Regions from separate parts of the Micromonospora sp. CV4 genome, predicted to be linked through region 3. Evidence: riboswitches for the same ligand, from Rfam matches in the RefSeq annotation. Region 3 holds a riboswitch; each other region holds the start of a gene.
The links. A riboswitch is a leader RNA that binds a small molecule or an ion and turns the genes downstream of it on or off. The one in region 3 is predicted to bind cyclic di-AMP.
Positions count from the first base shown of each region.

Region 1: linked by a shared signal. The riboswitch ahead of EAD98_RS25500 (hypothetical protein) and the one ahead of EAD98_RS21590 (hypothetical protein) in region 3 are both predicted to bind cyclic di-AMP.
Region 2: linked by a shared signal. The riboswitch ahead of EAD98_RS01700 (transglycosylase family protein) and the one ahead of EAD98_RS21590 (hypothetical protein) in region 3 are both predicted to bind cyclic di-AMP.

Region 1 covers NZ_RCVI01000361.1:19,067-28,835, reverse strand. The annotation lists gene EAD98_RS25505 (carbonic anhydrase) at 1-678, shown strand, start outside; gene EAD98_RS25500 (hypothetical protein) at 737-1,756, opposite strand; cyclic di-AMP (ydaO/yuaA leader) riboswitch at 1,761-1,891, opposite strand; gene EAD98_RS25495 (YibE/F family protein) at 2,058-3,434, opposite strand; gene EAD98_RS25490 (heavy metal translocating P-type ATPase) at 3,746-5,869, shown strand; gene EAD98_RS25485 (metal-sensitive transcriptional regulator) at 5,936-6,232, opposite strand; gene EAD98_RS25480 (heavy-metal-associated domain-containing protein) at 6,386-6,595, shown strand; gene EAD98_RS25475 (hypothetical protein) at 6,611-7,576, shown strand; gene EAD98_RS25470 (cation-translocating P-type ATPase) at 7,589-9,769, shown strand, end outside.
Region 2 covers NZ_RCVI01000139.1:410-10,178, reverse strand. The annotation lists gene htpG (molecular chaperone HtpG) at 139-2,055, shown strand; cyclic di-AMP (ydaO/yuaA leader) riboswitch at 2,312-2,483, shown strand; gene EAD98_RS01700 (transglycosylase family protein) at 2,483-3,151, shown strand; gene EAD98_RS01695 (hypothetical protein) at 3,219-3,560, opposite strand; gene dinB (DNA polymerase IV) at 3,662-4,849, opposite strand; gene EAD98_RS01685 (GNAT family N-acetyltransferase) at 4,924-5,436, opposite strand; gene EAD98_RS01680 (GNAT family N-acetyltransferase) at 5,433-5,951, opposite strand; gene EAD98_RS01675 (FMN-binding glutamate synthase family protein) at 6,008-7,582, opposite strand; gene EAD98_RS01670 (VOC family protein) at 7,644-8,057, opposite strand; gene EAD98_RS01665 (peptidoglycan-binding protein) at 8,197-9,327, opposite strand; gene EAD98_RS01660 (RraA family protein) at 9,475-9,769, opposite strand, start outside.
Region 3 covers NZ_RCVI01000309.1:27,219-36,987, reverse strand. The annotation lists gene EAD98_RS21615 (hypothetical protein) at 1-107, opposite strand, end outside; gene EAD98_RS31000 (hypothetical protein) at 244-384, opposite strand; gene EAD98_RS21610 (STAS domain-containing protein) at 773-1,135, shown strand; gene surE (5'/3'-nucleotidase SurE) at 1,162-1,989, opposite strand; gene EAD98_RS21600 (PfkB family carbohydrate kinase) at 1,986-2,963, opposite strand; gene EAD98_RS21595 (SRPBCC family protein) at 3,142-3,633, shown strand; gene EAD98_RS21590 (hypothetical protein) at 4,028-5,041, opposite strand; cyclic di-AMP (ydaO/yuaA leader) riboswitch at 5,098-5,229, opposite strand; gene EAD98_RS21585 (cation diffusion facilitator family transporter) at 5,372-6,289, opposite strand; gene EAD98_RS21580 (AAA family ATPase) at 6,396-8,513, opposite strand; gene EAD98_RS21575 (alpha/beta fold hydrolase) at 8,622-9,566, opposite strand; gene EAD98_RS21570 (carbonic anhydrase) at 9,713-9,769, shown strand, end outside.

The DNA.
Region 1 (9,769 bases), on a different contig from region 3:
GGCCCGCAGCGGGCCGCCGACCGGGTGTCAGCACCGACCGTGCCGGCCCAGGCGTACGCCGAACTGGCTGCCGGCAACCGCCGCTTCGTCAGCGGCATTCCGCGCCACCCAAATCAGGACGCCGGGCACCGTGCGGCGGTGGCCGACGGGCAGCACCCCTTCGCGGTGATCGTCGGCTGCTCCGACTCCCGGTTGGCCGCCGAGATCATCTTCGATCGTGGGCTGGGTGACCTGTTCGTGGTCCGCACCGCCGGGCACACCACCGGCCCGGAGGTGCTGGGCAGCGTGGAGTACGCGGTGACCGTGCTCGGCACCCCGCTGGTGGTGGTGCTCGGCCACGACTCGTGCGGTGCGGTGCAGGCGGCCCGGCAGTCGGCCGCCACCGGCACCCCGCCCCAGGGGCACCTGCGCGCGGTGGTCGACGCCGTCCTGCCCAGCCTGCGCCGCGCCGCGGCCGAGGGGGTGGACGACATCGACGGCATCATCGACATCCACATCGCGCAGACCGTCGAGGCGCTGCTCGGGCAGTCGCCCGTGCTGGCCGACGAGGTCGCGCAGGGGCGGTGCGCGGTGGTGGGGATGTCGTACCGGCTCGCCGCCGGAGAGGTGCGTCCGGTGGCCGCCGTGCCGCCCGCGACGCTCGATGTGCCGATCGACGCCGGCACGCCGGCCGCCTGAAACGCGTCGAGGGCCGTCCCGCGTCACGCGGGGCGGCCCTCGGACAGGAGCGCGCGGGTCAGAGTAGCGACATGTGCACGTGGTCGGTGTGGTTCGACGGCCCGCTGTACGACTTCCAGCCGGTCGCCGGGAACCAGATCTGCCGGTTCCAGATCACGTAGTAGATGCCGAGCCGATCGGCGTTGCGGATGAGGAACGCCGCGACGTTGTTGCCGTACGTCCGGGTGTCCTCGTTGTGCCACGGGCTGAAGCCGCTCTTCTGCAGCGACCAGTCGCAGGCGCGGCCCTTCGGGTGCTCCCACGGCCCGCCGGAGCGGTAGCAGCCGACGAACCGGTTGAAGCCGGCCCGCTTGACCTCCTTGTAGGCGTGCAGCGTGCGCGGCGTGACGCAGCCGGACGTGGTCGGGTCGTTCTCGCTGCACGACTGGGGCTTCCAGTCGCCGTCGGCGGTCCGGCCCGGGCCGAGCCGGGCGACCGGTGAGGTGGCCGACACCAGCCCGCCGGTGAAGCCCTTCCCACCGACCAGGGCGAGCGCCTTGTCCGCGTCGCGCTTCTCCTTGGCCATCAGGGCGGTCTGCTTCTGCTGCTCGCGGACCTCCGCGTCGAGGGCCAGCTTGGCCTGCTCGGCACGCTCCTTCACCGCGTTGACCTCGGCGAGCTTCTTCTCGTTGACCATGTTCATCTCGTCGAGCGCGGCGGCGCGCTGGACGAAGGAGTCGGGGGCCTCGCTCTCCAGCAGCATCGCCATCGGCCCGATCCGGCCGGTGCGGTACGACTGGGAGGCGATCTGCCCGACCTGCGGTGCCAGTGCGTCCAGGTCTGCCTTTGCCCGAGTGACCTCCACCGCCAGCTCAAGCTGCCGCTTCTTGGACTTGTCCAGTTTGGACTTGGCCGCCGAGTACTTGCGGTTGGTCTGCTCGATGACGTCGGTGAGCAGCTTGGGCTCGCCGTCCTCCTCGTGCCCGGACGGTGTGGGGGTCGTCGGGGCGGCGTGGGCCGGGAGCGGCCCGGCGAGCACGGTCAATGCGGCGATCACGGCCACCACGGGTGTCAACCAGCGGCGTAGGGGTGCCGTCACAATGTTCCCTTCCGTCGACCGCCGACCGGGTTAGCTGACGGGTTCGGGGCGGAAGTGGCCCCTACCGCTGTCGCGGATTCACCCCACGTACCTGGGTTCCCGGCTCGCCGGTTGGCGATTGGGCGGTGGTACCGCAGGCGCCGCTTCGCGCCTTCATCGGTAACCGACGGCGAGGTTACCCGAGAGCCCACCGGCTGAGCTACGCCCCGATACCGACTAAAAGCGTCATTTCGCCATGGCGTTGAGTGACCAGTGACGGGGTTCTCAGGGCGAACGCCCCGCCTGGTCACGTTGAGGAGTGTCACCATGCCGTATCCGTGCTCCTGTTCGGATCTGGCCACCGGTCGGTGGCGGGGGATGGGGGTGTGGTCCGCGCCGGGTCGGACGACGTGGGGTCGGGTCGACCCGTACGCGGGGAGCTCAGTGCGGCCAGCGCCTCGGCGCGGTCGGGCTGCGGTCGCGGCGCGGGCGTGGCCGCAGTGGGCGTGGCGCCCTGCCGGCCGGCTGCGGTCACCATCGCGGCCAGCCCGGTGGTGAGCGGCACGGCGGCGATCAGCCCGAGCGTGGCGACCGCGCTGCGGACGATCTCCTGCGCCAGGAACTCGCTGGTCAGGATCTGCCCGATCGGCCGCGAGTCGGCGGTGAGCAGGAGCAGCAGCGGTAGGGAGGCGCCCGCGTACGCCAGCACGATGGTGTTGACGGTGGACGCGATGTGCGCCCGGCCGACCCGGGTCGCCGCCCGGTAGAGCTGCAACCGGGTCAGCCCGGGGTTGGCGTTGGCCAGCTCGGTCACGGTGGCCGCCTGGGTGACCGTCACGTCGTCGAGCACCCCGAGCGAGCCGATGATGATCCCGGCGAGCAGCAGGCCGTGCAGGTCGACGTCGGCCTGGAACATCGACAGGGTGGTGGCGTCCTCGCTGCCGAAGCCGGTGAGGTGGGTGGCGGCGGTGACGATGGTGGCCAGTACGCCGGTGAGTACCAGGCTGCCCAGGGTGCCGAGCACCGCGACCGAGGTCTGCGCGCTGACTCCGTGGGTCAGGTAGAGCACCACGAACATGATCAGCGCGGCGCCGACCACAGCGACCAGCAGCGGTGACCGGCCCGCGCCGATACCGGGCAGCACGAAGGTGAGCAGGATGGCGAAGCTGGCGGTCAACCCCGCCAGCGCGGCCAGACCACGCCACCGGCCGAACGCGACGATCGCGGCGGCGAAGATCACCGCCAGCCACAGCAGCGGCGCGCCGCGCTGGTGTTCGGCGATGTTCCAACTGCTGGCCGTGGGGTCGGTCGGGTCGGTCAGCTCGACCAGGATGACCTCGTCGTCGACCTCGACCCGGGGAGCGCCCGGTCCGGCCGGCACCGGTGTCTGGATCTGCTGGCCGGAGGCCGGCCCGTCGTTCACCCGCACGTCCACCGTGCCGCACGGCCCGTCCCCGACCCCCGGTGTGCCCTCGGGGCTCGAAGCTGCCGGTGGGCACGGCTCGGTCACCACCCGGGTCACCGTGCCGTGGTAGCGCGGCACGTTCGCTCCACCGTCGGTCTGCGGTGACCCGTCGCGCGGCCAGAGCACCACCGCTGCGAGCACGGTCGCGACGAAGAGGGGCACCACCGTCGCGAAGAGGATCCGTCGCACCCGGGGCGGGGCGGACGGAGCGGAACGGGTGTGGTCGGAACCCAATGCGAGACTCCCAACGATCCGGTGCGGGGTACGTGCCGGCGGGCTGGTCGGTTCAGCGCCGCGGCGGGAAAGCGGCGACGAGCGCGCCGAATCGCTGGATGGCGACCGCGTGATCACGAACGGTGAGCGCTCGGCCCGGTCGGCGGACGGCGACGCCGCACCGGGGCGGCATCTCTGCCCGGGCGCGTAGCGGGTTCCGGAGGGCCATCGTCGGAATGCTAACCAGCCCGACCCGGGGACGCAGGTCGTGGCGGAGTGTCGGAGTGGTCGAACCGCCCGCGTGGCGGTTTCCGGCGCGGCATGTTGGAGTCATGCCCGCTCCGTCACCGCCCGACCCCGATCGTCCTGCCGGCGACCAGCGACACGCCGACGGCGGGCCGCAGCAGCACGGCGGGCACGACAAGCACGCGGGGCACGACAAGCACGGCGGGCACGACAAGCGCGGCGGGCACGACAAGCATGCGGGGCACGATCCGGCGATGTTCCGCCGCCGGTTCTGGATCTGCCTGGCGCTCACCGTGCCGGTGGTGTTGACCAGTCACCTGGTGCTGGACCGGCTCGGTCTCGACCTGGACGTCCCGGGCCGGTCCTGGGTCGGGCCCGTGCTCGGCTCGGTGGTGTTCTGGTGGGGCGGCTGGCCGTTCCTGGTGGGTGCGGTCCGCGAGGTCCGCGATCGGGCGCCGGGCATGATGCTGCTGGTCGCGATGGCGATCACCGTCGCCTACACCGCATCACTGGCCACCAGTGCGGGTGCCTTCGACCTGGATTTCTGGTGGGAGCTGGCCGCGCTGGTCACCATCATGCTGCTCGGGCACTGGCAGGAGATGAAGGCGATCGGTCAGGCCAGAGGCGCGCTCGCGGCGCTGGCCGCGTTGCTGCCCGACGACGCCGAGCGGGTGACGGCGGACGGGCGGATCGAGCCGGTGCCGGTGGCCGAGCTGCGGGTGGGTGACGTGGTGCTGGTCCGGCCGGGTGGGCGGGTTCCGGCGGACGGTCGGATCGTCGACGGTGGCGCCGAGCTGGACGAGTCGATGATCACCGGCGAGTCGCGTCCGGTCGCCCGGTCGGCAGGGGACCGGGTGGTGGCCGGCACCGTCGCCACCGACTCGGCGATCCGGGTGCGCGTCGAGGCGTTGGGTGAACAGACCGCGCTCGCCGGCATCCAGCGGATGGTCGCGCAGGCGCAGCGCTCCGGCGGGCGGGCCCAACTGCTGGCGGACCGGTTCGCCGCCGCGCTGTTCTACCTGGCAACCGGCACGGCCGTGCTGACCGTGCTGGTCTGGACCGTGCTCGGCCGGCCCGACGAGGCGGTGGTCCGCGCGGTCACCGTCCTGGTGATCGCCTGCCCGCACGCGCTCGGGCTGGCGATTCCGCTGGTCGTCGCGCTCTCCACCGCGCTGGCCGCGCGGTCCGGCATCCTGGTCAAGGACCGGTTGGCGCTGGAGCGGATGCGGACCGTCGACGCGGTGCTGTTCGACAAGACCGGCACGCTGACCCGGGGCGAGCACGCGGTCACCGACCTGGTGACCGCGTCCGGCGTGGGACGGGACGAGGTGCTGCGGATCGCGGCTGGTGTGGAGTCGGACAGCGAGCATCCGCTGGCCCGGGCGATCGTGGCGGCGGCCGGGGACGTCGCCCCGGCCACCGGGTTCCGGTCGCTGCCGGGCCGCGGCGTGCAGGCCTTTGTCGACGGTACGGAGTACGCGGTGGGTGGGCCGACGTTGCTGCGGGAGCTGGGCCTGTCGCTCCCGGCCGAGCTGGACGCGCCGATCGGCCGGTGGTCGGCGCGGGGCGCCGCGGTGCTGTACCTGGTGCGGCTGCCGGGCGCCCTGCTCGGTGCGTTCGCGCTGACCGACGAGGTACGTCCGGAGGCCCGGCGGGCCATCGTCGAGCTGCGCGCGGCGGGTGTCCGCACCATCGCCATGATCACCGGTGACGCCCGGCCGGTGGCCGAGGCGGTCGCCGCCGACCTGGGCTTCCGGCCCGGCGTCGACGAGGTCTTCGCCGAGGTGTTGCCGGCGGAGAAGGACGGCCGGGTGGCCGAGCTTCAGCGGCGGGGACTGACCGTGGCGATGATCGGCGACGGGGTGAACGACGCGCCGGCGTTGGCGCGCGCCGACGTGGGTATCGCGATCGGCGCGGGCACCGACGTGGCGATCGAGTCCGCCGGGGTGGTGCTGGCCTCGTCGGACCCGCGCGGGGTCGGCGCCGTGGCCCGGCTCTCCCGGGCGTCGTACCGCAAGATGCGCCAGAACCTGGCCTGGGCGGCGGGCTACAACGTGGTGGCGCTGCCACTGGCGGCCGGGGTGCTGGCGTGGGCCGGGGTGGCGTTGAGCCCGGCGCTGGCCGCGGTGCTGATGTCCGCGTCCACCATCGTGGTGGCGCTCAACGCCCAGTTGCTGCGCGGGGTACGCCTCGACCCGGAGCCGGACTGACGGCCCGGCCCGGCGGCCGCGCACCGTCGACGGCCGGGTCACTGCGCCCGGCCAAGGGCCAGGGTCTCAGCCGCGCTTCATCAGCCGGCCGACCGCCGCCATCATCTCGGTGGCCATCTCGTCGGCCCGGCCCTCGGCCGCGCCCTCGTGCATGCAGTGCCGGGCGTGCCCGTCGAGGAGCCCCAGCGCGACCTTGTCCAGTGCGGCCTGGATCGCGGAAATCTGGGTGAGCACGTCGATGCAGTAGCGGTCCTCGTCGACCATCTTCTCGATGCCCCGGACCTGCCCCTCGACGCGGCGGAGCCGCGCGAGCAGCTGGTCCTTGCTGGCGGTGTATCCGCGGATCGGAGTGGGTGCGGTCATGACGACCAGGATAGCCTACCCCTGGGGGGTATGGTACTGTCCCTCTCTGTAGGGATACCCCCACCGGGTACCGGTACAACATCAGGGCAGAGGTCCGCCTCCGAATTACCCCAGGGGGGTATAGGCTCGGAGGTGGCGGAGGGAGACGGATCAATGGTCAACACGACGTACCAGGTGCAGGGCATGACCTGTGGGCACTGCGTCAGCTCGGTCAGCGCCGAGGTCGGCGCCATCGCGGGCGTGCGCGACGTTCAGGTCGACCTGGCCACCGGCCGGGTCACCGTCAGCAGCGACCAGCCGCTGGACACGGAGGTCGTCCGGGCCGCCGTCGACGAGGCCGGCTACGACCTCGTCGACGCCTGATCGAGAGGTTCGGCGATGAACACGGTGACCAGACTGGGCGGCTTCGCCCTGGGCCTCGCGGCGGTCTTCGGCGCGGCGTACGGGATCGGGCAGGTGGCCGGCCCCGCCGCCCCGGTGGCCGAGAGCTCACACGACGGCGGGGCCGTCCACCAGCCGGGCCCGGCCGACCAGGGCGAGCACGACGAGGCGGCCGACCGGCTCCCCGGCGGCCTGCTGGTCTCCGACCGCGGCTACACCCTCGAACCGGTCGCCGCCCCGGCCGGCGAGTTCGCCTTCCGGATCGGCGGCCCCGACGGCCGGCCGATGACCCGGTTCGACGTGGCCCACGACAAGCGGATGCACCTCATCGTCGCCCGGCGGGACCTCTCCGGCTTCCGCCACGTGCATCCCGACCTGGCCCCGGACGGCACCTGGCGGGTCGCCACCCCGCTGGCCGGCCCCGGCCAGTGGCGGGCGTTCGCCGACTTCGCCCCGACCGGGGGAGAGCCGCTGACCCTCGGCGTGGACGTGACCGTCCCCGGCCCCTTGGCCGAGCGACCACTGCCCGCACCGGGGACCAGCACGACCGTCGACGGCTACACGGTCACCCTGACGGGCGTGGTACGGCCCGGCGGCACCTCGCCGCTCACGCTGACCGTCAGCCGGGACGGGCGGCCGGTAACCGACCTGGAGCCCTACCTGGGCGCGTACGGACACCTCGTGGCGCTACGCCGGGGCGACCTGGCGTACCTGCACGTGCACCCGGAGGGGACGCCCGGTGACGGGCGCACCCGGCCCGGTCCGGCCGTCACCTTCCTCGCCGAGGTGCCCTCGGCCGGCAGCTATCGGCTCTACCTCGACTTCCGGCACGGCGGGTCGGTGCACACCGCCGAGTTCACCGTGGTCGCCGGCACGCCGACGACCGGCGGCTATCCCACCCCGGGCGGATCCGCACCGACCGAGGGCGCCGACCACGGCACCCCCGGGCACGGGCACAACTGACGGGACCAGATGATGACCACCACCAGCAGACCGCTGCCCGAGGCGCCGAACCGGATCGAGTTGGCGATCGGCGGCATGACCTGCGCCGCCTGCGCCGCCCGGATCGAGAAGAAGCTGAACCGGATGGACGGGGTCAGCGCGACCGTCAACTACGCCACCGAGAAGGCCACCGTCCGGTACGCCGACGGCGTCACGCCGGACGACCTGATCGGCACGGTGCAGAAGACCGGCTACACGGCCGCCCTGCCGTCCCCGCCGGCCACCGCCGAGGAGCCGGTGGACGCGCTGCGCGGCCCGCGTACCCGCCTCTGGGTGTCGGTGGCGCTCAGCGTGCCGGTGGTCGTGCTGGCCATGGTGCCGGCCTGGCAGTTCGACTACTGGCAGTGGCTGTCGCTGACCCTGGCCGCTCCGGTGGTGGTCTGGGGCGGGCTGCCGTTCCACCGCGCCGCCTGGACCAACCTGCGGCACGGCGCGGCGACCATGGACACCCTGGTCTCGCTCGGCACCCTCGCCGCGTTCGGTTGGTCGCTCTGGGCGCTCTTCCTCGGCGACGCCGGGATGCCCGGGATGACGCACCCGTTCCGTTTCGACATCACCCGCACCGACGGCGCCGGCAACATCTACCTGGAGGCGGCCGCCGGGGTGACGGTGTTCATCCTGGCCGGCCGCTATTTCGAGGCCCGCTCGAAGCGGACCGCGGGCGCCGCCCTGCGCGCTCTTCTCGAACTGGGCGCCAAGGAGGTGGCGGTGCTCCGCGACGGGGTGGAGACCCTGATCCCGGTGGACCAGCTCGCCGTCGGTGACCGGTTCGTGGTCCGCCCCGGCGAGAAGATCGCCACCGACGGCGTGGTCGACGAGGGCACCTCGGCCGTCGACGCCAGCATGCTCACCGGCGAGTCGGTCCCGGTCGAGGTCGGCCCGGGCGACGGCGTGGTGGGTGCCACGATCAACGCGGGCGGCCGGCTCGTCGTCACCGCCACGCGGGTCGGCGGGGACACTCAGCTCGCCCGGATGGCCGACCTGGTCGAGCAGGCCCAGAGTGGCAAGGCGGCCGTGCAGCGGCTGGCGGACCGGATCTCCGGCGTCTTCGTGCCGATCGTCATCACGCTCGCCGTGGGCACCCTCGGCTGGTGGCTCGGCACCGGGGCCGGGCCGACCGCCGCGTTCACCGCCGCGGTGGCCGTGCTGATCATCGCCTGCCCCTGCGCGCTCGGCCTGGCCACGCCGACCGCCCTCCTGGTCGGCACGGGCCGGGGCGCGCAGCTCGGCGTGCTGATCAAGGGGCCGGAGGTGCTGGAGTCGACCCGGCGGGTGGACACGGTGGTACTGGACAAGACCGGCACCGTGACGACCGGCCGGATGACCCTGGTGGACGTGGTGCCGGCCGCCGGTGCGGACCGTGCCGAGCTGCTCCGGCTCGCGGGGGCGGTCGAGGCCGCCTCCGAGCACCCGATCGCGCGGGCGGTCGCCGCGGGCGCCGCCGAGGCCGGGGCGCTGCCCCCGGTGGCCGGTTTCGCCAACGTCGAGGGGCTGGGCGTGACCGCCACGGTGGACGGCCGGAGTGTGCTGGTGGGCCGGCTCCGACTGCTGCGCGAGCGCGGGCTCGACGTACCTCCGGAGGTTCAGCAGGCGGTCGCCGACGCGGAGGCCGGCGGCCGGACGGCGATCGTCGCCGGTTGGGACGGGCGGGCCCGGGGGATGCTCGCGGTCGCCGACGTGGTCCGGCCGACCAGCCGCGCGGCGGTGGCCCGGCTGCGCGCCCTGGGGCTCACCCCGGTCCTGCTGACCGGGGACAACGTCACCGTGGCCCGGGCGGTCGCCGCCGAGGTGGGCGTGGACGAGGTGATCGCCGAGGTGCTGCCGGCCGGCAAGGTCGACGTGGTCAGGCGACTCCAGTCCGAGGGCAGGTCGGTGGCGATGGTCGGCGACGGGGTCAACGACGCTCCGGCGCTGGCGCAGGCCGATCTGGGCCTGGCGATGGGCACCGGCACCGATGTGGCGATCGAAGCGTCGGATCTCACCCTGGTCCGTGGTGACCTGGACGCCGCGGTGGACGCCATCCGGTTGTCCCGACGCACGCTCGGCATCATCCGGGGCAACCTGTTCTGGGCCTTCGGGTACAACGTGGCGGCCCTGCCGCTGGCCGCTGCCGGGCTGCTCAACCCGATGATCGCCGGCGCCACGATGGCCCTG
Region 2 (9,769 bases), on a different contig from region 3:
TTCTGTCCATCAAAGTCAGCTATGTCACGAGGGCGGCGCGCCCGGATCGGGAATACGACCCGGACGCGGGCACGGCCCGGCCGGTGACGGCTCGTATCCTTTCCGCGAACCTCCGCACGAGCCGAGAAGGGAGACGGTGTGAGCAATCAGGCCGAGACGTTGGAATTCCAGGCTGAGGCGCGTCAGCTCCTCCAGTTGGTCGTCCACTCGATCTATTCGAACAAGGACGTCTTCCTGCGGGAACTCATCTCTAACGCGTCCGACGCGCTGGACAAGCTGCGGCTGGCGACACTGGTCGACAAGGACCTCGTCGCCGACACCGACGACCTGCACGTCGCCATCGAGGTCGACCGGGACGCCCGCACCCTGACCGTGCGGGACAACGGCATCGGCATGACCCGCGACGAGGTGATCCGGCTGATCGGCACCATCGCCAAGTCGGGCACCGCCGAGCTGCTGAGCAAGCTGCGCGAGTCCGCCGACGCGCGTGCCTCGCAGGAGCTGATCGGCCAGTTCGGTGTCGGCTTCTACGCCGCGTTCATGGTCGCCGACCGGGTCACCCTGCTGACCCGAAAGGCCGGCGAGACCGGCGGCACCCGCTGGGAGTCCACCGGCGAGGGCACGTACTCGATCGAGACCGTCGACGAGGCGCCGCAGGGCACCACGGTGACCCTGCACCTGAAGCCGGCCGACACCGAGGACAACCTGCACGACTACACCGCCGAGTGGACCGTCCGCGAGATCGTCAAGCGGTACTCCGACTTCATCGCCTGGCCGATCCGGATGCGCGTCGAGCGCCCGGGCGCCGACGGCGCGGACGCCACCAGCGAGGTGCAGACGCTCAACTCGATGAAGGCGCTCTGGGCGCGGCCCCGCGACGAGGTCGACGCCGCCGAGTACAACGAGTTCTACAAGCACGTCAGCCACGACTGGGCCGACCCGCTCGAGGTCGTGCACATGAAGGGCGAGGGCACCTTCGAGTACGAGGCGCTGCTGTTCCTGCCCAGCCACGCCCCGCTGGACATGTTCGCCCCGCAGGGCCGCCGTGGCGTCCAGCTCTACGTCAAGCGCGTGTTCATCATGGACGACTGCGAGGCGCTGGTCCCCACCTACCTGCGCTTCGTCAAGGGTGTGGTCGACGCGCACGACCTGTCGCTGAACATCTCCCGGGAGATCCTCCAGCAGGACCGGCAGATCCAGATCGTCCGCCGCCGCCTGGTGAAGAAGGTCCTCGCCACGGTCCGGGACCTCAAGGCCAACCACCCCGAGCGCTACCGCACCTTCTGGACCGAGTTCGGCGCGGTGGTCAAGGAGGGGTTGATCGACGACGCCGACAACCGCGACATCCTGCTGGAGATCCTGTCGGTGCCCTCCACCCACGACCCGGCCGAGCCCACCGACCTGGCCGGCTACGTGGCACGGATGAAGGACGGTCAGAGCGACATCTGGTACGCCACCGGCGACTCCCGGGCCACCATCGAGAACTCCCCGCACCTGGAGGCGTTCCGGGCCAAGGGCCACGAGGTGCTGCTGCTCACCGACCCGGTCGACGAAGTGTGGGTCGAGCGGGTCGGCCAGTACGACGGCCGCCCGCTGCGCTCGATCGCCAAGGGCGAGGTCGATCTGGACACCGACGAGGAGAAGCAGCAGGCCGAGGCCGAGCGCGAGCAGCAGCGACAGGAGTTCGCCCCGCTGCTCGACTGGCTTGGCACCACCCTGACCGACAGCGTCCGCGAGGTCCGCCTGTCGTCGCGGCTGACCACGTCACCGGCCTGCGTCGTCGGCGACGCGCACGATCTCACCCCGACCCTGGAGAAGATGTACCGGGCGATGGGGCACGAGGTTCCGTCGACGAAGCGGATCCTGGAGATCAATCCCGGTCATCCCCTGGTTGCCGGGCTGCGCAAGGCCCACGAGCAGAGCGCGGGCTCCGAGGCTCTGACCGAGACGGCCGAGCTGCTGTACGGGCTGGCGGTGCTCGCCGAGGGTGGCGAGCTGGCCGACCCGGCCCGGTTCACCCGGGCCCTCGCTGACCGGCTGGCGCGCACCCTCTGACCGACCGATCCCTCCGGCCGGCGGGCCGCCCGTGCGACGGGCCCCGCCGGCCGGACCGTTCACGCCGCCCGCGCCGAGCTGCCCGTGGCCCGGCTCCGCCGATCGGAAACGGTCCATCGTGGTCACTGCACAGCCGCGCTACGCCCGCAACCGCTGCGCGGGCCGCCCCGTGTGGCTCGGTGAAGAAGTTCACAGGGGGTGGGCGACCCTCACCGACCGTGCCTAACGTCGGTCGGGTTCGCCAATGCGGACACCGCGACCGGCAACGCCAAATCCTGCCCCCGGTCGTCGGAACCAGTCACCCGGGCAGGAGCGGGGGACCCAACGTTCCTCGGTGCACGTCACCTCGGGGTGAAGCCGCCACCGCGCGGCCGGGCTCCTCGGCCCGAACCCGACAGCTCACCTCGCCGGCGTGGAGGAAGCTCACATGTCATCTGCACACACCGCCCGTCATCGACGGGTCACCACCCGCCGCGTCACCGTCGGCACCCTCGCCGTCGGCGCGGTCACCGGCGCCGTCGCCCTCTTCGGCCCGGCCGCCCCGGCCCAGGCCGGGGTCAACTGGGACGCGATCGCCCAGTGCGAGTCCAGCGGCAACTGGCACATCAACACCGGCAACGGCTACTACGGCGGACTTCAGTTCTCGCAGAGCACCTGGGCCGGCTACGGCGGCAAGAAGTACGCCGCCCGCGCCGACCTGGCCAGCCGCGGCGAGCAGATCGCGATCGCCGAGAAGGTGCTCGACGGGCAGGGCATCGGCGCCTGGCCGACCTGCGGCAGGAAGGGCGGCTCGTCGGGCGGCTCCGCCACGAAGTCCTCGACGAAGTCCGACTCGAAGTCCACCTCGAAGTCCGACTCGACGTCGAAGCCCCGGGAGCGGTCGACGCGCGGCGAGCAGCCGGCAACCCGCAACCACGAGCGCACCGCGCCGTCGACGGGCGCCGGAACGTACCTGGTCAAGCCGGGCGACACCCTGTCGGAGATCGCCCAGGCCCACCAGGTGACCGGCGGCTGGGAGGCCCTGTACGAGCGCAACCGGCAGCTGATCGGCGCCGACGCCGGCCTGATCTTCCCGGGTCAGCGGCTCGCTCTCTGACGCACGACGCGCGGGCGCCCGACCGGATTCCGGTCGGGCGCCCGCGGCGTGTCGAGAAGGGTGCGCGTCAGGCGGCCGACGCGGCTGCCTCCGGAAGCGACGACCAGGCCCGGCGCGCGATCGGAACGCCCTCGGCGGGCCGGTCAGCAGGTGTGGTGGTGCCCTCGTCCCGCTCCGACGTGGACGGTGTGTCGGCCGAACCGCGGGCCAGCCGCAGCGACTGTTCGGCGGAGCGGCGGGCCGCGCACGGCCACGGCTGGCCGGCGCAGAGCAGATTGCGGCAGGCGCCGTCCTCGTCCGGCTCATGTGCGCTGAGCACGTCGATCGCGAGCTGCCAGAGCAGTGGGTCGGTCACGTCGCCGGGACGCTGCTCGCGCCGGCTCGGACGGTTGCTGGTGTCGTCGGACATGGTGGTCCCCCCTGGATGGCTGATCGTCACTACGTGACCGCTCAGGCCGTCGCTAAACCCTCCGTCCCCTGTGATGTCCGCCCCGTCGCCACCCGGCACGGTCAGTCCGGCAGCAGCGGCATCTCGACGCCGGGATCCCGGCCGAGCAGCACCGCGCGGGTGAGCGCCGCCGACCCGAACCGGTCGCGGACCGCGTCCACCGCGGCGTCCAGCTCGGCGCCCGGATCGTGGTGGAACGGCAGCTCCGGCTGGACCGGGTTGTCGTCCAGGTTGCCGACCGAGACGCCGATCAGCGTGACGCCCCGCCGATCGATCTCGGGCAGGGCGGCCCGCAGCAGCGCCCGCGCGGCGGTTAGGAGCGGCGTGGTGTCCGCGGTCGCCTTGCCGATGGTGTGTGAGCGGGTGGCCCGGGTGTAGTCGCCGAAGCGCAGCCGCAGCATCACCGTGCGTCCGGAACGCCCGGCCGCCCGCATCCGCCGGGTGACCCGGTCGATCAGGCCGGCCAGGACGGCGTCCAGCTCCGCCGGCGCGTGCGGCGTACGGCTCAGGGCGTGCTGCGCGCCCATCGAGCCGCGCCGGCGACCGACCTGCACCGACCGGGGGTCGCGGTTGTGCGCCAGGGCGTGCAGGTGCCGGCCGGCGCCGGCGCCGAGCAGCGACACCAGCGCCGCCTCGCCGAGCCGGGCCACCTCGCCGACCGTACGGATCCGCCGTTCCCGCAGCTTCGCGGCGGTGATCGGGCCGACGCCCCAGAGCCGTTCCACCGGCAGCGGATGCAGGAACGCCAGCTCGGCGTCGGGCGCGACGACCAGCAACCCGTCCGGCTTGGCCACCCCGCTGGCCACCTTCGCCAGGAACTTCGTCCGGGCCACGCCCACGGTGATCGGCAGGTGGACCCGTTCGCGGATCTCCCGGCGCAACCGGTCGGCGATGTCGGCCGGCGGCCCGGCCAGCCGGCGAAGACCGCCCACGTCCAGGAACGCCTCGTCGATGGAGAGCCCCTCGACCAGCGGCGTGGTCTGCCGGAAGATCTCGAACACCGCCCGGCTGGCCGCCGTGTACGCCGACATCCGGGGCGGTACGACGATCGCGTCCGGGCAGAGCCGGCGCGCCTGCTGGCCGCCCATGGCGCTGCGTACGCCGCGCGCCTTCGCCTCGTAGCTGGCCGCCAGCACCACGCCCCCGCCGACGATGACCGGCCGCCCCCGCAGGCGCGGGTCGTCGCGCTGCTCGACCGACGCGTAGAAGGCGTCCAGGTCGGCGTGCAGGATGCTGGCCCCGGGTGACACGTACATATGTTCGCATGGCGTCCGCGATCACCACAGTGAGCTGGGCGAACGTGACCTTGCGGTGTCGCCGGAGGCTAGCGCTCCGCCGCGGCACCGGTGCGCAGGGCGTAGTGGCGCATCGACACCGCGCCACCGTCGGGAGCGGTCCACTGCGCCGTGCTGGTGCCGGTGCACCGCCACCCGGCGCGCTCGTAGAGGGCGGCGGCCGCGGTGTCGCTGGCGGCCACCTCGAGCACCAGGTCCGTCCCGCGCTCGGCCGCCCACCGCCCGACCCTGGTCAGCAGCGCGCCGCCCAGCCCGGTCCCGCGCGCGGCCGGCGACACGAACAGGCGAGCCACCTCGGCGGTCGGCCGGGCGGGCGACCCGTCCGCCGGTTCGGGCAGCCGGTGCACCGCCACATGCCCGACGATCGCCGAGGCGGCGTCGACGGCGACCCACGCGCGCGCCGGACGGGGCTCGCGCAGCCAGCGGTGCGGGTCGGCGGGCCAGTTCAGCGGGTACCGGTCGGCCCGGTGGACGAGGGCCAGCGCCGCGACGCAACCGTCGAGGTCGCTGGCGCGCCGCCGGCGGATACGCGGTGGGGTCACAGCTCGTCGAACGGGCCGGCGTACCGGAACTCGCCCCGGATCGAATCCCGCCAGGCGCTCAACGGGCGGGCCTGGAAGTACTGCGGGCCCCAGGGCTGCGGCGGGGTGACGCCCAGCTCGACGGCCGGCCGGAAGCCGAATCGCGGGTAGTAGTCGGGGTGGCCGAGCAGCACCACCAGTGGCTCGTCCCGGGCGTCGGCCGCGCCCAGCACCGCGTGCATCAGCGCCGAGCCGACCCCGCGCCGCTGCCAGGCGGGAAGCACGCCGAGCGGCCCCACGCCGAGCGCGACCGGCTGGCCGGCCACCTGCGCGCGGGTGGCCACCACGTGCCCCACCACCTGGCCGTCCGGGTCGGCCGCCACCAGGGAGTACGCGGGCAGCCAGCCCTCGTCGGCGCGCAGCGCGTCGACCAGCGTCGCCTCGATCGGTACGGCGCCGTCCGGCGCGCCGAAGGCGGCGGCGTGCACCGCGCGGATGGCGTCGACATCGGCGGGCGTCTCGCGTCTGATCAGCACCGCGCCACGATACGGTGCCCGGGCGTCCGGCTCCACGGGTTATCGGCGGGCGCCGGTCAGCCGACGGCGGTGGGGGAGGGCGTCGCGCTGCCACCCTGCGGCGCCTCCGGCGCCATCAGCCGGACGATCTCCGCCCGGTCGGCCGGTGAGGGCAGACCCCACTCCGGTCGGTAGCCGTACACCTCGTGCAGTCCGGTGGAGCCGGTGCGGCCGTCCAGGATCTCCACCGCGTCGGTGCCGATCAGGCCGGGGTGCTCCACGCCGCACGCCTCGGCCACCTTCACCAGGTCCCGGCGCAACGTCCGCAGGTAGTTGGCCGCGCGCACCGACTTCAGCGTCGGGTCCAGCCCCCGGGCCAGCCAGGCGTTCTGGGTCGCCACTCCGGTGGGGCAGGTGTCGGTGTGACACTTCTGCGCCTGGATGCAGCCGATCGACAGCATCGCCTCCCGGCCCACGTTGACCAGGTCGCAGCCGAGCGCGAAGGCCACGACGGCGTTGTCCGGCAGGCCGAGCTTGCCGCCGCCGACGAAGACCACCTGTTCGTGCAGGTCGTGCTCGGCGAAGACCTTGTACACCCGGGAGAAGCCCTGCTGGAACGGGAGCGACACCGAGTCGGTGAAGATCAGCGGCGCGGCGCCGGTGCCGCCCTCGCCGCCGTCGATCGTCACGAAGTCGACGCCCCGGCCGGTGTCCCGCATCAGGGTGGCCAGTTCCTCCCAGAAGCCCAGGTCGCCGACCGCCGACTTGATGCCGACCGGCAGGCCGGTCTCGGCGGCCAGCAGCTCCACCCAGTCGAGAAGGCTGTCGCAGTCGGAGAACTCGGCGTGCCGGGAGGGGCTGACGCAGTCCTGCCCGGCCGGGATGCCCCGGGTGGCGGCGATCTCGGCGGACACCTTCGCACCGGGCAGCAGACCGCCGAGGCTGGGCTTGGCGCCCTGGCTCAGCTTGATCTCCAGTGCCCTCACCGGCGCGCCGGCCACCAGTTCCTTCAGCCGGTCCAGGCTGAACCGGCCGTGCTCGTCCCGGCAGCCGAAGTATGCCGTGCCGAGCTGGAAGACCAGCTCACCGCCGTTGCGATGGTACGGCGACAGACCGCCCTCGCCGGTGTTCTGTAGGCAGCCGGCGAGCGCCGCGCCCCTGTTCAGCGCGGTGATGGCGTTGCCGGAGAGCGAGCCGAAGCTCATCCCGGAGATGTTGACCACCGACTCCGGCCGGAACGCGCGTGCCCGCCCCCGGGCCGCGCCGAGCACCTTGGCGCAGGGCAGCCGCACGTCGTGCCCGGCGGTCGGCGTCGACGGCGGCACGGCACGGCCGAAGGTGCGGTGCTTGATGATCGGATAGCCGGGGGTGTACTCGATGTCGTTGTCCGTGCCGAAGCCGAAGTAGTTGTTCTGCTGCTTCGCCGACGCGTACACCCAGCGGCGCTGGTCCCGGGTGAACGGCCGCTCCTCGTTGTTGCCCGCCACGATGTACTGCCGGAGCTCCGGCCCGATTGCCTCCAACAGGTATCGGGCGCGCCCGAGCACCGGGAAGTTGCGCAGCAGCGCGTGGTCACGCTGGATCAGGTCCCGCGCGGCGAGCGCGGCGACGGCGGCGGCTACGGCGGGTACGGCTCGACGGGCCCATCTCATGCCCGGCACTCTTTCCGCCCGCGTCGTCGGCCAAACCGGCTGACCGGCGACGGTGCGCTGGTCAGGCCTGGGGCTGGGTGATGTTGACCATCCAGTCGATGCCGTACGGGTCGACGCACTGGCCGTACTCGTCGCCCCACATCTGCTTTTCCAGCGGCATGGTCACCGACCCGCTCGCGGAGAGCTGCTCCCAGTAGCCGCGCAGCTCGTCGGCGTTGTCGCCGCTGAGGCTGATCGCGATGTTGGTGCCGGGCACGTGGTTCATCCCGGGCGCGGTGTCCGACGCCATCAGGGTGAACCCGTTGGGGGACTCCAGCCGCGCGTGCATGATCTGGTCGGTCAGGCCCGGCTCCGTGCTGCCGAACTCGCCGAAGGTGTTCATCGTCAGGTCGCCGCCGAACACGCGGTGGTAGAACTCCATCGCCTCGCGCGCGGTGCCGGGGAAGTTGAGGTACGGGTTGAGTCGTGTCTGCACAACGCCCTCCTTGGTCCTGGTCAGCCCATCGTGGCAGACCGGTGGAGGGTGGCCGGTGAGGCGCGCCCGCGTTTGCGCTGGTTGCCCGGCAGGCGGCGGCACGGGTACGCGCCCGTGCCGCCGCCGGTGCTCCGCAGACTCAGCGGTGCCGGAACGACTGGCGGACCGTTCCGCCGACGATCGCGCACCACGTGCTCGTGCTGAGCTTGCCGTTGCGGGGCAGCCCGTGCAGCGCCTGGAGGTCCTTCACGGCGTCCCGGGTCGCGTGGTCGTACGCGCCGGTGACGGTGACGGCGTACCCCTTGGTGAAGAGCATTTCCTGCACCGCGGTCACCGGCGGGCCGCTGGCGTGCTGGTCCAGCTCGGGCGCCAGGGTCTCCCAGGTCGGCGGGGTCAGCGTGGCGTCGACGTCGACCGCGATGCCGTTGCGCGCCTGCCAGTCCTGCACGGCGGTCACGGTCGCGGTGTCGAACGTGCCGCTGACCGTCACGGCGTAGCCGCGGAAGGCGAGCAGGTGCTGCACCACGCGGACCGACGGGGAGTTGACGAAGCGCCACAGGTCGGGCCAGCGGCGCGCGGGAACGTCGGCCAGGTCGGTGCCGAGGGCGGCGAACACCCGCCGGCGCAGCGCCGGGAACTCGCGGTAGAAGGCGGCCCCGGGGCACTGCGTGGTGCGGAAGTCCCAGTGGCCGAAGATGTCGTGCGCGTGCAGCCCGTACTGCCGGCAGACGGCGACGCAGAGCTTGACCAGCGAGTCGGTCAGCGCCTTCGGCGGGGTCTCGGTGACGTAGGTGCCCTCGTTCTCGATCCCGATGGCACGCCCGTTCTCGCCCGGGCAGTGCGCCGAGATCATCTGCCGGTCGCCGGCTTCGAGGCGCTCCAGGCTGCCCCGCCGACCCTCCAGGACGTAGCCGCCCCGGCTCACCGTGAAGTGCTGGCCGGTGTCGGACCAGCCGTTGCCGTCCATGTGCAGGTCCTGGCAGTCGTGGGCCAGCTTGACCGCCTGCTCCCGGGAGTAGTCGGTGACGTTCGGGAACGCCATGTGGTGCACGATGATCTTGTTGGTCGCGATGGCGCTGACCGACAGCGGGTCCTTCGGCGGCCGGGCCGCCCACTCGTCACAGCTGATGATCCAGTCCAGGTCGGCGCCGGGGGCGGCGTGCGCGGCGCCCGGGAAGGCGAGTTCGCTCCCGACCACGGCGACCGTGGCCGCGCCGAGACCGGCTCGCAGCAGCGTCCGGCGGTCCACTTCGGAATGGTCGACGTGCATGGTTTCTCCTCCTGCGGCCGGCGGCGGGGGAATGAAAAGTAGCTCCAATGGCCGCACGCTCTCCGGAGGATATTGCCAAGTCTCGGCCGCGCGCTAGAGGTCCGCCGCCGAGAAACCGCGGTCCGAACCTGCACGCTTGCGCGCGGCTCACTCCTCGATCGCGCCGCCGATCCGGCGCAGGTGCCGGCGGAAGGTGTACGTCGGGTCGGCGTCGCGCCGCCGCAGGTAGTCCGCGAACCCGGTCTGCCTCCGCAGCGTCTCCCCGGCCCGGATCCGCTCCGCCTGCTCCCGCTCCACCCGACGGATGTCCGCCGCCGTGGCCAGCACCTCCGCAACACGGTCGGCGGACACGAACAGCACCCCGTCGTCGTCGCCGAACACCACATCGTCCCGGCCCACCTCGTACCCGCCGAACCGCGCACTGGCCAACGCCGCCGGCTCC
Region 3 (9,769 bases):
CGGACACTGTCCCCCGCGGAACTGACGGCGGAGACCAGGTGCTCCCACGCCTGGTCCGCGATCCGCTCCGGCTTGCTGCGGCGGTCCAGCATGTTGGTTCCGAACATCGTGGTTACCTCCTCGGGTGCCGAAGCCGGCGGCCACTTCGGACTTCAGCGTCTGTCCAGCGCGTCACGATTCGCCTATCCCGCAGTGCCCCGCGCCGGCCGAGCGCAAACCCGGCCGACCCGGCTCGCTGGACAGTCAGCGCAGCACCACCACGGAGACACCCCGGGCGAAGTCGTCGTCATCGTCGTCGTCATCGCCGCCGCCACCGAAACCGCAGGCGAGTACGAGGGCGAGCAGGGCGCCGACGCCGGCCAGCCCGGCCAGTTTCTTGATCATTGAAGGTCCTCTCCGTCACGGTGGGTTCCCTGGCCGATGCTAGGTGGCATCGGCAACCACCCGGCCGGTCGGAGTCGATCGACGAGGTGCGACACGCCGATGTCACACGGGGCGGGCATCATTGGTGGGCCGGTTGTCGGGCGCGTCGGGCCGGGACCGCTACCCTGGTCCGGCGATGCGTCGGTTCCGACCGGTCGTCGAGTGATCAGATAACGAAAAGCACTGAGTGATCAGATAACGAAAAGTTCGGATATGGGCGACTTGGTGTGCCCGGATCCGCGAATTGCTCATCCCGAGGGGTGGCGACCGAGGCCGTCAAAGGAATACTGTCGGTCGCGGCCCGCGTACTGATGAGGCGCCCGGGGGACGGGCGGGTGGAGGTGCTCGCGTGAGCCTGTCGATCGTGAAGTCGGTTTTGTCCGGTGGTGTCGTGGAGATCGCCCCCCGGGGCGAGATCGACGTCGACACAGCGTACGAGGTGCGCGAGGCGATCGCGGAGGTGCTGGCCAAGGGCCGCCCGCTGCGCATCGAGCTGAACATGAGGCTCGTTACCTTCATCGACTCCGTCGGCATCAGCGCGATGGTGGCCGGCTTCCAGACCGCCGAGGTCAGCGGCGTCAAGCTGGTGGTCACCGAGCCGAGCCGGTTCGTGCACCGGCAGCTCTGGGTGACCGGCCTGCTCGGCCTCTTCGGCGCCCCGGAGCCCTACTTCGCCGGCAACGCCACCCCCGAGGTGCTCCCCGGCGCCTGAGCGCTGAAACGCCCGACCCGAGCCGGTCAGCGCTGTTCGTCCAGGCCGGCCAGGTCCACGTCGGTCATCTCGGTGACCGCACGGATGGCCGTCACGGACGCGTACCCCGCGGCCAGCAACGCCACGTCCGTGCCGGGCTGTGCGGCCTGCCCCGGCTCCTCCAGCGAGGTACGGACGAAGCCGTGCCCCGATTCGGCCACCGTCATCTGCACCTGACCGAAACTGGCCAGCGTGCCGCGGCGCACCCCACGCAGCCGACCGTGCGGCAGGTCCGGTGCGTTGACGTTGAGGACGCTCTCGATCGGCGCGGCGGTCAGCCGGGGGAGCAGGTCCAGGGCGACCCGCGCGGCGGTGCTCCAGTTGCGTTCGGCGTCGCGTACCCGGGCGGCGGCGTCCACCGCGGCGCCACCGCTGGCGGCCGTCGCCTCACCCGCGGACAGCACGTCCAGCGAGACCGCCATCGCCCGGCAGCCGTTCGTGGCGGCGGTGAACGCGGCGCCGACCGTTCCCGAGTGCAGCACGGCGCGGCCGGCGTTGGCGCCCCGGTTGATGCCGGAGAGCACCACCGACGGCGGCGGACCGAACGCGCCGTGCAGCGCGATCAGCGTGATGAAGCCCGGGGAACCACCCACCCCGTACGCCGGCACGCCCGTCAGATCCGTCAGCGGGTGCTCGTGCACCACCACGCGCCCGTCCTGCTCCATGGCGCTCATGGCGGCGCTGGTGCCGCTCGCCTCCTCCAGCGGCGCGGCGACCACCACGTCCAGGCCCCGCTGCGTCGCCGCCCAGGCCAACGCCTGGATGCCCGGCGCGGCGATCCCGTCGTCGTTGGTGACCAGCACGCGCAGCGTCATCGCTCGACCGCCCGGTCGGCCAGTTCGTCGGGGGTGGTCCGCTCCTGCTGTCGGGTGTCCGCCGGGACCAACCGGACCCGCTCCACCAGACCGGTGATCGAGTCCAGCCGCCCGGTGCCCAGGCCGTGCCGGGTCACGTTCAGCGCTCCGGCGGCGGCGCCGGTCCGGATGGCGGTCCGGATGTCACCGCCGCCGGCCACCACGGCGGCCACCCCGGCGGTCATCGAGTCGCCCGCGCCGCGCGGGTCGGCCGCCTGCAACCGGGGCATCTCCACCTCGAACAGCTCCCCGTCGATGAGCGCGAGCGCCGGCTCGTCGGCCCGGCTCACCACCACCGTCTCGGCGCCGGCGGCGTGCAACTCGTACATCGCCCGGGTCAGCTCCGCGGTCTCCTCGTTGCGGGCGCGGCCGTCGCGGATCAGTTCCTCATGGCTGACCTTCAGGAAGAACACCCCGCTGTCCAGCACCGCGCCGAGGTGATCGCCGGAGAGGTCGACCACCACCCGGCCGCCGTTGGCACCGAGATCCGCGGCGAAGCGCCGGTACAGGTCGGCCGGGACGAGCCACGGCTCGTTGGGTCCACTCAGCACGCTCACCGGCGCGCGCAGCCCCTCGCCGAGGGCCAGGTTGTACAACTCGTCCAGCTCGTGTCGGCTCAGTGGCTGCCCGGGCACGTCCGCGATCTCCTGCCGGGACCCGTCCCGGCGGTCGTGCACGTACCCGCCGCTGCCGGAGTCCCGGACCACCACCTTGAGGTCCACGCCCTCGCTGACGAGCAGCGGCTCCAGCACCTGACCGATCTCGCCGCCGAGCGCGGCGCAGAGCACCACGTCGACCCCGAGCGACATCACCATGCGGGCCTGCCAGACACCCTGCCCACCCGGGTGCAGGTGCAGCTCGGGCTGGCCGTTCGGCTGGTCCACGGTCACCGTCAGCTGCGGCGTGGGGGCGAACACCATCACGTGCCCGCTCACCGGTCGTACCCGTTCATGCTCATGCCCTCCCTCGTCCTCACGAATGGTGGTTCCCCGTCCACCGTCCGTAGTGGGAAACGCGGTGTGCATGCCGAGGCAACGGTCCGTGTCCCTCCGGGCGTTGCCACCCCGACCGGGGTACGGGACGATCGTGCGACCAACGACGGCGGGAGACGGTGTGCTCAGGAGCGATACCTTCAGCTACACCGTCCAGGCCCGCTGCACGCCCCAGGAGGCGGCGGCCCTGCTGAGCGACCTGACCCGGCAGGGTGAGCTGCACCCGCTGATCGTCAGGGTCCGCCGGTTGCCACCGCGGCCCGGGGCTCAGGCCAGCTACGTGATCAGCGACCGGCTGGCGGCCGGCCCGCTGCGCTTCCGGACCAGCTACCAGGCGGACGTGCTGATCAGCGAGGACGACGAGATTGTCATGGTGGCCCGCCAGTGGCCGGCCACCACGGTACGCAACCACACCCGGCTGCGCGGCGAGCCGGACGGCCTGGTCCGGATCGACGTCGAGATCACCCTGACCGCGCCGGCGCCGCTGTTCCGGTACGCGTTCCGCCAGGCCCAGGCAGCCCACCTGGCCCTGGCCACCCGGCTGGGCGCGGCCCTGGACGCCCCGGACCGCGCCGACCTGGTGATAGCACCAGCCCGACCATCACCGTGGTGATCACGAGTTTGAACAGCACCCAGCGATAGCGCAGCAGGCCCCACGGGGTGAGCAGCGCGCTGGCCACGCCGATCAGCCAGACCAGCACGCTCAACGGCGCGAACAGCACGGTGCCGATCAGCGCGGCGACCGGGTAGACGACGGCCGGGTCGGCGCCGCGCTGTGCCGCGACACCGAGCGTGAGCAGCGTCAGGTCGGCGCCGAGCCAGCCGAGCGAGGTGACCAGGTGCAGGGTGAGCAGCGCCTTGCGGGCGGTGGGCGGGATCCGACGCATACCAGGATGCTGCCCGCCGGGACCGGCCGAAACGTCCGTCCGCCGACGACATCCGGGGTACGTCCGCGGACGTACCCCGGGCGGGCCGGCGCCCCGCGAGGCGGGGCACCGGCCGGTGGGTCAGTACACGGACAGGTGCACGTGGTTGGTGTGGTCGCTGGACGGGTCGCCGCCCGCCCCGCTGTACGACTTCCACCCGCTGCTGGGCAGCCAGATCTGTCGGTACCAGATCACGTACAGCACGGCGAGCCGGTCGGCGTTGCGGATGAAGTACGCGGCCAGGTTGTTGCCGTACGTCTTGTCGCCGCCGGTGGCGTCCCCGCCGAAGCCGCCCTTCTGCGCGGCGAAGTCGCAGGCCCGGCCCTTCGGGTGTTCGCCGGAGCCGCCGTTGCGGTGGCAGGAGACGTACCGGGTGAAGCCCGCGGCCTTGGCCTGGTTGAGCGCGTGCAGGGTGCGCGGGGTGATGCAGCCGGTGGCCGGGGTGGGGTCGTTGACGCTGCACGACTCCGATGGCCAGGAGCCGTCGGAGTTGCGGGGCGCGGCCGTGGCGTTGGCGGCGGAGGTGCCCCGGTTGGAGCCGCTGTCGGCGGTCGTCCTGGGCTTGGTGGTGGCCACGGTCAGGGCCCGTTCGGCCTGCTCCTTGCGCTTGGCCATGACGGTGACCTGCTTGCGCTGCTCACGGATCTCGCCGTCCAGGGCGACGCGCGTGCGGTTGACCTCGTCCCTGGTGGCGATGAGGTCGCGCAGCGCGCGGTCCTCGTTGGCGGCGACCGCGTCGAGCGTGACGGCCCGGTCCATGAAGCCCTCGGGATTGCTGCTGTTGAGCAGTGCCGACACCGTGCCGAGCCGGCCGGTGCGGTAGGCCAGCCCGGCGATCTCGTCGACCTTGCCGCTGCGTGCCGTCAGTTCGGTCTCGGTGGTCTTGAGCTGGGTGGCGAGTTGCTGCTGCCGCTGTACGGAGGTGGCCAGGGCGCGCTTCGCGTCCAGGTAGCCCTTGCTGGCCGCCTCCAGTTGAGCGCGCAGCGCCGGGGTGCCGCCCTCTTCGTCGCCGTCGGGTGCCGCGGCGGCCCGCTGGCCGGTCGGGGGAGCGGCCGAGGCGGCGCCGGCCGGGATCGCGACGCCGAGGGCGAACATCGCGACGATCAGAGCCGCCAGTCGGGCGGCGGGTGGTCGTGCTGGTACCACTACGCATGTCCTTCCGTCAGCCGCCGACCGGGTTAGCTGACGGGTTCGGGACGGAAGATCCCTACCGCTGACGCGGATGCACCCCAGGAACATGGTTCCCCGGTTCGCCCACTCGGGCGATTAGGCGGCGACCACCACCGGCGCCGGGAGGGCGCCGCCGGGTGGAGGCCGGGACCGAGCCTACCGGTGCCGGTGGGGCGAATGCAGCCGATGTGACGGACGGTGCGTGCGTCGTCACGCGAAATTCCGGCTAAAGCGAGTAGAACTCCTGAAATGCCATTACCATTCGACCGAACCGCAGGCCCCGGGGGCCGCGCCGGGTTCGATCTGCAGCGTCGCGTGCTCGATCCGGAAGTCCTCGTGCAGGGCGGTACGCGCCGCGGTGAGCACCGCACCGACATCGGCGCCGGGGGCCATGGTCAGGTGCGCGGAGGCCACCTCCATGCCCGAGGTGAGCGTCCAGACGTGCAGGTCGTGCACCTCGACCACGCCGGGCACCTCGGCCAGCCGGTCGTGCACGGCGGTCACCTGCAGGTGTTCCGGGGCGGCCTGCACCAGGATGCGGACCGCGGCCCGTCCCAGCCGCCAGGTGCGCGGCAGGATGAACACGCCGATGGCGACCGCGACGAGTGGGTCGGCCCACCACCAGTCGGTGACCTGGATGAGCAGCGCCGCGCCGATCACGCCGAGCGAGCCGAGCAGGTCGCCGAGCACCTCCAGGTAGGCGCCCTGGAGGTTGATGCTCTCCCGTGCCCCCGCGCGCAGCAGCGCGAAGGCGGCCACGTTGGCGAGCAGGCCGAGCACGGCCACCGCGAGCATCGGTCCGGCCAGCACCTCGTGCGGGTCGCCGAACCGGCCGATCGCCTCGATCACCACGTAGACCGCGACCCCGGAGAGCAGGACGGCGTTGGCCAGCGCGGCGAGCACCTCGAGTCGGTAGAGCCCGAAGGTGCGTTGCGGGTCGCCGGTGGCCCGCCGGGTGGCGGTGATCGCGGCGAGCGCCATCCCGATGCCGAGCACGTCGGTGAACATGTGCCCGGCGTCGGAGAGCAGGGCCAGTGAGCCGGTGTGGAACGCGGCCACCGCCTCGACCACCATCAGGGTGGCGAGCAGCCCGAACGCGGTCCAGAGCCGCCCCCGGTGCTGGTGCGCGGCGTTGGCGACCGACCCATGGTGGTGGTCATGACCTGCGCCCACGAGACCACCCTCCGCCGTCGGTCCGGACCCGGTCAAATGTATGCTCACATCGCTATGTATGCAAGTGTACGGCCGTCCTCCCTCCGGCGGGGCTCGCCGCCGCAGGTCAGCCCGTCGGGTCGATGGTGGTGAGGCGCTGGGTGGCCCGGGACAGCGCGACATAGAGGGTGCGCACCCCGGCGCCCGGATCCGCCCGGATCTCGCTCGGTGCGACCAGCACCACGCCGTCGTACTCCATGCCCTTCGCCTCCAGGCTCGTCACCACCTGGAGCCGCGGCGCACCGAGCGCGCCGAGCCAACCGGCGATCTCGTCGCGGCGGGGAACCGGCGTGATCACACCGACCGTGCCCTCCACCTCGGCCAGCAGGCCGGTTGCCGCCTCCACGGTCGCGGTCTCCAGCTCCGTCGGCGGCACCACCAGCTCGACCGGGTCGACCCCGGTGGAGCGGACGGCGCTCGGCAGCGGCAGGTCGGGGTAGAGCCGGCGGATCTCCGCCGCCGCCACCGCGAAGATCTCCGCCGAGTTGCGGTAGTTGGTGGTCAGCGTGAAGTCGTGCCGCTTGCGCCGGCCCAGCGCCTGGTCCCGGGCCCGGGTCAGCTCCTCCGGGTCACCGGTCCACGCGGTCTGCGCCGGGTCGCCCACCACCGTCCAGGAGGCCAGCCGGCCGCGCCGGCCGACCATCCGCCACTGCATCGGCGAGACGTCCTGCGCCTCGTCGACCACCACGTGCGCGTACTCCCGGTAGTCCGCCGGACGCTCCCGGGCCGCCGCCCGCGCGGCCCGCTGCCGCTCGCCGAAGGTGCTCAGCTCGCGGACCCCGCCGGCGAGCTGGAACGGGTCACGCTTGGCCCGGGCCGGCTGCGCCGGCTTGCCGAGCAGCGCGTCCAGCTCGTCCAGCAGCGCCACGTCGGCGATCGTCAACCCGGCCGCGTCCAGGGTCTGGTACGCCGCGCTGAGCAGCCGGATCTCGGCGGTGGAGAGGATCCCGCCGGCGTACCGGCGCAGGCGGTCCGGCCGGGCGAGCCAGCCGAGCACGTGCCGGGGGTGCAGACGCGGCCACCACGCCTTGAGGAACTCCCGGAACTCCGGCCGCTCGGCGATCTCGTCCTCGAACGCCCGCTGCTCCGGCAGCCGGCCGATGCCCGATCGGCGGGCCTGCGCCCACAGCGCGGCGAAGACGCCGTCGAAGCCGGCCCGCCGGACCTCGTTGCGCCGGGCGCCCCGGTGCAGCACGCGGTCCCGGATCCCGTCCAGCTCGGCCCGGTCCAGCCGCAGCAGCGTGCCACGGTAGAGCAGCCGCAGCTCGCCCGGGCCGTCCGGCACCGCGTCCCGGACGGCGCGCTCCAGCACCCGGCGCATCCGCAGTGAGCCCTTCACCGCCGCCACCTCGGGCGGGTCGGTGCGGGTGGCGGTCATGCCCGGGAAGAGGGTGCCCAGCGAGTGCAGCGTGGCGGTGTCCTCGCCGAGCGAGGGCAGCACCGAGGCGATGTACTCGACGAAGACCGAGGACGGGCCGACCACCAGGATGCCGCCGCCGGCGTACCGGCTGCGGTCGGAGTACAGCAGGAAGGCGGCCCGGTGCAGGGCCACCGCGGTCTTGCCGGTGCCCGGCCCGCCGGCGACGATCGTCACCCCGGAGCCGGGCGAGCGGATCGCCTCGTCCTGCTCGCGCTGGATCGTCGCCACGATGTCGCGCATGCCCCGGCCGGTGGCCCGGGACAGGGTCGCCAGCAGCGCGCCGTCGCCGACCACCGTCATCCCCTCGGGGGCGGCGGTCGGATCCAGCAGGTCGTCCTCGATCCGGGTGACCCGCTCGCTGCGGGACTGGATGGTGCGCCGGCGTACCACGCCCTGCGGCTGCGCCGGGGTGGCCTGGTAGAAGGCGGCGGCCGCCGGCGCGCGCCAGTCGACGACCAGCGTGGTCGCGTCCTCGTCGCGGATGCCGAGCCGCCCGACGTGCAGCACCTGCCGGTCCCGCAGGTCCAGCCGGCCGAAGACCAGCCCCTCGTGCTCGGCGTCGAGGGTGTGGCGTCGCTGCGCGGCGTGGAAGACCATCGCGTCGCGCTCGACGAGCGCGCCGAAGGTGCCCACCCGGGCCATCCGGTAGCCGTCCCGCTCGGCGCGGACCGCCGACTGCCGCAGTTCGGCGAGTCGGGCGTACACCCGGTCGAGGTGCCGTTGCTCGACGGCGATCTCCTGCTCCAGGGCGGTCTGGTCGGTCAACGCACGCTCCTCCTGACGTCGCCGGCAAGCGGCGCGAACCGCGCGGGCCAACCGCAGAAGGGTACGGCCCCGGGCCCGGCGTGCCGCGCCCGAGGTGCGGGAACGTGGTCAGGCACCCGTCCCGGCGGGAGTCGCGCCACTCGTCCGGGCGGCAGGCTCGGCGAGCACCCGGCTCAGGACGCCCGTCAGCGCGGCGTTCACCTCGTCCGGGCGTTCCATCATCAGCATGTGCCCGGCGCCCGGGCAGACGGTCAGCTCGGTAGCCGGCAGGACCGCGGCGATCGACTCGGCGCACGGCGGCGGGGTCAGCCGGTCCCGGTCGCCGACCAGGGCGGCGGCCGGCAGGTGGGCCAGCGCGGCGAGGGTGTCCAGCCGGTGCTGGGCGCCGATCGAGGCGCGGAACCCGCCGATCGAGCGCAGCGAGGCGCGGGCCACCGCCGAGGTCACCAGCCGGATGTCGGCCGGGTCGCAGCGGTCGCCGAAGAGCATCCACCGGATGCTCGGTTGCAGCGCGCGCAGCAGCGCCCGGGGTGCCCGCCACGACCCGCACCGGGCCAGCACCCCGGCGCCGGTCGTCTCGGCCAGTCGGATCAGCCGGGCGATCCGGGGGGAGAGCCCGTAGACGGTGTGCGTGTGCCCCTCGGCGGTGGTCGAGACGAAGACCAGGCCGGCGGTACGGGCGGCGAAGTGCCCCGGGTGGCGGTGCGCGTACTCCATGATCGTCATGCCGCCCATCGAGTGCCCGACCAGGACCACCCGCCCGGTCGGCGCGACCGCGTCGAGCACCGCGAGCAGATCGTCGCCGAGCTGGGCCAGGGTGGCCGTGGGCAGCGGCATGCAACTGGACCGGCCGTGCCCCCGCGCGTCGTAGGTCACCACCCGCACCGCTCCGTCGGACGACCCGGTGAGGGCGTCGACCTGCCGGTGCCAGCTGCGCCCGTCCAGCGTCCAGCCGTGCAGCAGGACGGCGGTGACCGGGGCGTCCGCCGGCCCCGTCGCCTCGACGTGCAGCCGTACGCCGTCGGGCAGACCGACCTCGAACCGCTCCGGCATCGCCACCTCCCAGGGCCGCCCGGCACCATCCGCACCGGGATACCCGGCGGTAACACCGGCTACCCGCCATGACACCACGCCAATCGCGCCGGAGGAACATTCCCGACCGCGCCCCTGGCCGCCGACGGCGGGCCAAGCTGAACGGCATGGGGTCGTCGGGGGCAACTCCCGGACCGCCGGAGGGCGGACCGCTGGCGCCGGGA